Bacillus pumilus: one gene and its partner. The protein of the gene in region 2 interacts with the protein of the main gene of each other region in a pairwise test. Links are inferred from orthologs where the notes say so. Each region holds a gene or a part of one and is shown on either strand. Other genes may lie near its edges.

Evidence for each region.
Region 1: the proteins of CKW02_RS17410 (region 2) and topA interact in binary tests that used the Escherichia coli proteins (3 or more experiments, as listed by UniProt). The link is inferred for Bacillus pumilus from one-to-one orthologs.

The regions. Positions count from the first base shown.
Region 1 is NZ_LT906438.1:1,568,512-1,571,511, reverse strand. It holds topA (type I DNA topoisomerase), read right to left. Parts: upstream 2,539-3,000; coding sequence 463-2,538; downstream 1-462. Other genes in the region: dprA (DNA-processing protein DprA), read right to left, coding at 2,732-3,000; trmFO (FADH(2)-oxidizing methylenetetrahydrofolate--tRNA-(uracil(54)-C(5))-methyltransferase TrmFO), read right to left, coding at 1-392. UniProt on the Escherichia coli protein: Releases the supercoiling and torsional tension of DNA, which is introduced during the DNA replication and transcription, by transiently cleaving and rejoining one strand of the DNA duplex.
Region 2 is NZ_LT906438.1:3,318,343-3,321,151, forward strand. It holds CKW02_RS17410 (YigZ family protein), read left to right. Parts: upstream 1-975; coding sequence 976-1,644; downstream 1,645-2,809. Other genes in the region: CKW02_RS17405 (two-component sensor histidine kinase DegS), read right to left, coding at 1-754; CKW02_RS17415 (LCP family protein), read left to right, coding at 1,629-2,705; CKW02_RS17420 (glycosyltransferase family 4 protein), read right to left, coding at 2,741-2,809.

The sequences.
Region 1 (3,000 bases), 1.7 Mb from region 2 along the record:
ATTGTTGGACCTTCTGGAATGCTTTGCACTTCTTCTTGAAAAACTGTCACATTCGGGTGATTTTTTACGCGATCAGTAACGTTTGCTGCAAATTCATGACGATCTACTGCAAGCGCTCCGCCAGCAGGAACTGAGCTTTCATCTGCAGCTGCGATAATCGCTGAATCTAAATGACGCATTTCTTCCTTTAATACACCGACCGCATTTGTCAAAGCGTTGGCACGCAGTGAATTGCTGCATACAAGCTCTGCAAATTTATCTGTGTGGTGAGCTGGCGTTTGTTTAACAGGTCTCATTTCATACAAGTTGACTTTAATTCCGCGTTTAGCAATTTGCCATGCCGCTTCACTTCCAGCTAAACCTGCTCCGATCACATTTACAAATTGACTCATTGTACAACTCTCCTATTTCGTAAGTTCTGTTTGATGACATAAAAAAGCAGGTGAACAAGGCTGCTCACCGCTATTTTTGTTGTTCCTCTTTATAATCACAGTTCACACATTGAACTTGCATGCCTTTTTTCAGCTTTTTCTCTACAAGCATATTTTCGCATTTTGGACACTTTCTTTCAATCGGTTTGTCCCAAGAGACGAATTCACACTCTGGAAAACGATCACAGCCATAAAAAATGCGGCGCTTCTTAGATTTTCGTTCAACAATGTTTCCTTCATGACATGTCGGGCATTTCACACCAATATCTTTCACAATTGGTTTTGTGTTACGGCAGTCAGGAAAGTTAGAGCAAGCCATGAACTTACCGTATCGACCCATTTTGTATACCATCGGATGTCCACACTCTTCACAGTCAACTCCGGCGTATTCAGGCTCAATCTCAACTTCTTGCATTTCTGCTTCCGCTTTTTCGACCCGTTTTGCAAAGTCTTGATAGAAGCTGTCGATAATACGAACCCATTCGATCGTACCTTCTTCAACGCTATCAAGTTCTTTTTCCATTTTCGCTGTGAATTCCACGTTAATGATTTCAGGGAAGAATTCAATGATTAAGTTGAGAACAATTTCCCCAAGCTCTGTTGGGATAAACCGTTTATTATCAAGTGCGACATAGCCGCGCTTTTGAATCGTATCTAATGTTGGTGCATACGTAGACGGACGGCCTATACCTAGCTCTTCAAGCGTTTTGACAAGTCTTGCCTCAGTGTAGCGCGGAGGCGGCTGCGTGAAGTGCTGTTCAGGTTCGATATCTTTTGAAAGAACCGTATCACCTTCTTTAAGATCAGGCAGCATTTTGTCCTTTTCTTCTAGCTGGTCGTCTTTCCCTTCTACATATACCTTCATGAATCCAGGGAATTTCACTTTGCTTCCGTTAGCACGGAATGTAAGCCCGTTATTATCAAGGTCCACACTCATTGTATCAAGAACAGCCGGCGCCATTTGGCTTGCGACGAATCGTTCCCAAATCAATTTATACAGACGAAGTTGATCTCGGCTTAAAACATGTTTGACATCTGCTGGTTTTCTTAGCGTAGATGTCGGTCTGATGGCTTCGTGAGCATCTTGTGCATTTTCATTCTTTTTAGCGGTTCGTTTTGTTGTATTTAAGAAATTCTTACCGTACGTCTGATCAATGAAAGCAGATACTTCTTCAATCGCCGTATTGGAAATACGTGTTGAGTCCGTTCTCATGTATGTAATGAGTCCGACTGTACCTTCTTTACCAAGATCAATTCCTTCATATAATTGCTGTGCAATCATCATCGTCTTTTTCGCACGGAAGTTTAATTTTCTCGCAGCTTCCTGCTGTAAAGTAGATGTTGTAAACGGAACAGCTGGGTTGCGTTTACGCTCTTTTTTCGTCACTTTCTCTACAGAGAATTTGCTCCCTTTTAGTTTCGAAAGGATTTCTTTTACATCTTCTTTTGTTTTCAGTGGATGCTTTTTGCCATTGACGCCAAAGAAGCTCGCTTCGAAGCTTTCTTTTCCTTTTAGGAATGTACCGTCAATTGTCCAGTATTCTTCTGGTTTAAATTCATTAATTTCATTCTCGCGATCAATAATCAGGCGGAGTGCAACTGATTGAACACGACCAGCACTTAAGCCCTTTTTCACTTTCTTCCATAAAATCGGACTAATTTTATACCCAACGAGACGATCTAAGATCCGTCTTGCCTGCTGTGCATCAACTAAATCCATATTGATCATGCGTGGATGCTTAAAGGAATCTTTAATAGCATCTTTTGTAATCTCGTTAAAGACAACGCGGCAGTCAGAAGAGAGGTCAAGGTCAAGACTATGCGCTAAATGCCAAGCAATCGCTTCTCCCTCTCTATCGGGGTCAGCTGCGAGATAGACTTTCTTTACTTTTTTCGCAGCTGTTTTTAATTCTTTTAATACGGGGCCTTTCCCGCGAATTGTAATATACCTCGGTTCGAAGTCATGCTCAGTGTCAACACCAAGCTGACTTTTCGGTAAATCTCTTATGTGCCCCATTGAAGCCTTTACTTTATACTTTTTACCTAAATAACGCTCAATCGTTTTCGCCTTGGCTGGCGACTCAACGATGACTAAATAATCAGCCATACTCAAAATCCCCCTTAAGAGGTGTTCTCTCTTTATACATTTCACAATTCATATTTATGTTAATTGCACCTATCTAACAGGCAATCATGAAAAATTCTTTATGATGAACATCATTATAAACACGAAAAACAAAGTGTAAACTTAAATCCTCACTATTATTAAATATTCCTATGTCTTTTGTCAAACGATATTTTTATGAGAGTTCAGTATATTGAACGCTGCGGAAGGAGAATTCCTCTAAAATATCCTTCGTTGAATGAACAAGCTTTGCTCCCTGCTGTATAAGTCTGGCTGGACCTGTGGAATTAGGATCAAAGATTGATCCTGCAACCGCAAATACCTCTTTGCCTTGCTCAAGTGCTTGATACGCGGTAATGAGTGAACCGCTCTTTTCTTTGCACTGAATCACGATGGTTCCACTTGTGAGCGCACTAATTAAACGATTCCTCATGGGGAAATGCC
Region 2 (2,809 bases):
CCAAATCATCTAAAGCCATTGGTCTTAAATCATAAATGATTCTTCTCACTTCGTACAGAGCATTTCGCACATTCTGTCTGAGACTTCTAATTTCTTTAAAGCCTTCTTCTGTCCCACGGTCTCTGAAAATACGTTCAATTAATTCGGAACGCATCATTACGTTTGCCAGCATTTGGGCCGGACCGTCGTGAATTTCACGGGATACCCTTTTGCGTTCTTCTTCTTGGGCTTCAATAATTCTAAGTCCAAAATCTTGTTTTGCTTGAGCATCTTCAAGTAACACGCCAACTTGACGTAAGTCCTGATTGAGATAGTTGAGAACAACTGTGATCTGACTCACAAGCGTTTCAGAGCGTTCAATGACGTCTTGTAGGCTTAACAATCGTCTTTCCAGATCGTCTCTTCTTTCTCTCAGCTGCTTTTCGCGCTGCTGGATCATAGTGAGTTCCACTTGCAGATTATGTGCTTTTTCGTAGGCCTCCCGTATTTCTTCTTCGCTAAATTTGTTGAAGTTTCTGCTGACCTCAGATAAGCGATTTCTAGCATGTCTCGTATGGACTTCTAGTTTATCCCCAAAATCAATTACTTCGTTTACTTGTTGCTTGATTTGCTTCAGCTCTTCTACAAGGCTTTCATATTGTTGACGGGACTGTTCGCCTATCCTAAATACTTCGTCCTTGCTGCCATCAACTGTACTTAGCATTTTCATGATGATTGAATCCAATAATTTCGGATCCATTTTAGGTGTTGTCATGGCTTTTCCCTCCCGTAACAGTGATGTCATCTTTTTTTATTATAAATGTCATTGATCTGCATTTTATGTCGAATTATAATGAAAGAATGCGTATAAATCATGAAGTTTTTATGACGACCCTTTTTCTACCCCTATCATCATAACAAAATACGCTGTAAAATTCTAAAATCAATGCAAATTTTCTCTAGTCTTACAATTTGCTTTTCAGGAGGGTATGTCTTTTGCTGCATCGCTATCTTACAGTAAAAAGTCGTGGCGAGCATGAGATCGTCATTGAAAAATCACGTTTTATTTGTCATATACAGCGTGCTGTCTCAGAAGAAGAAGCACAAGCATTTATACAATCCATTAAAAAACAACATTGGAATGCCACACATAATTGTTCTGCCTATCTCATTGGAGAACATGACCTGATTCAAAAAGCGAATGATGATGGTGAACCAAGTGGTACAGCAGGTGTGCCAATGCTTGAAGTGTTAAAAAAACGGAAGCTGAAAGATACAGTCGTAGTAGTCACTCGTTATTTCGGCGGTATTAAGCTAGGCGCCGGTGGTTTGATTCGTGCCTACGGAAAATCTGTATCAGAAGCCATCAACCATGTTGGGATGGTAGAGCGCTGTTTAATGCGTACGATGCACACAACAATAGATTATACATGGCTTGGAAAGGTAGAGAATGAGCTTAGAGCCTCATCTTTTCAGCTAAAAGAAATTCATTATGCAGAAGATGTTATTTTTGAGACGTATGTAGAAGAAACACAAACAGAGCAGTTCATTGAATGGATGACTGAGCTGACAAATGGAAAGAGTGTTACAAAAGAAGGCGAACTGATTTATTTAGAAAAGGACATTGGTCCGATAAAGGAGACAGATGAATGGCACAACGAGTAAAAGTGCGTGTACGAAAGAAAAAGAGTAAGAAGAAGAAAATTTTCAAACGTATCCTGGTTTTATTTTTGCTTCTTATCATCTGCATGGGCGGATTTGCAGTCTATAAAATAGTCAATACACTTCAAGCCGCTGACAAAACATATGACGAACTAAACCGCGGAGAGAAATCGAAGCTTCGTGATGCGGTCATTGATATTAAAAAGAAACCCTTCTCTGTACTTTTTGTCGGAATTGAGGATTATGCCACAGATGGTGATCATGGCCGTTCAGATTCACTTATTGTCGCAACAATTAACCCTCAAGACAAAACGATGAAAATGGTTAGTATCCCCCGTGACACACGCGTACAGCTTGCAAGTGACACGACAGGAAGTAAAGAAAAGATCAATGCAGCATATGCTAAAGGCGGTAAAGACGAAACGATTGAAACTGTCGAACAATTCTTGAATATTCCGATTGATAAATATGCGACCGTTGATTTTGACGGATTCAAGGATGTCATTGATGAAGTCGGTGGAATTGATATCGATGTTCCATTTGACTTCAATGAAAAAAGTGATGTGAAAAAATCGAAAAAGATTTATTTCAAAAAAGGCAATATGCATTTAAACGGGGAAGAAGCACTTGCTTACGCGCGGATGAGAAAACAAGATCCACGCGGTGATTTCGGACGTAATGATCGTCAGAAACAAATTTTACGTGCAATGATTGATCAAATGTCGAAGGCAAATAACATCGCGAACGTGGATAATATCGCTAAAGAAGTCAGTGATCATATTACGACCAACTTCCGTATCACAGAAGGTCTAGCGCTTCAGCAAATCTACAGCGGGTTTAAGGGAGACGACACAGAAACACTTTCTATTAAAGGGTCGGATCTTTATTTAGGGCCAAATCGAACGTATTACTTTGAGCCAGATCAAACCAATCTAGCTAACGTACAAAATGCATTACGGACGCATTTAAAGCTTCCTACTGAACCTTCGACTGAAACAAATCCATCCTCTGGTGAAACAGGATCAAGTGATACAACTAATCCTTCCAGCACATCAGGACAATAATAAAACAGCCCAGTTCCTAGGAACGGGCTGTTTTATTATTGTCTTTTCACCATTCGTTTATAGAATTTCGTAAATGGTTTGAACTCTTCGTTGACCAAACCCGT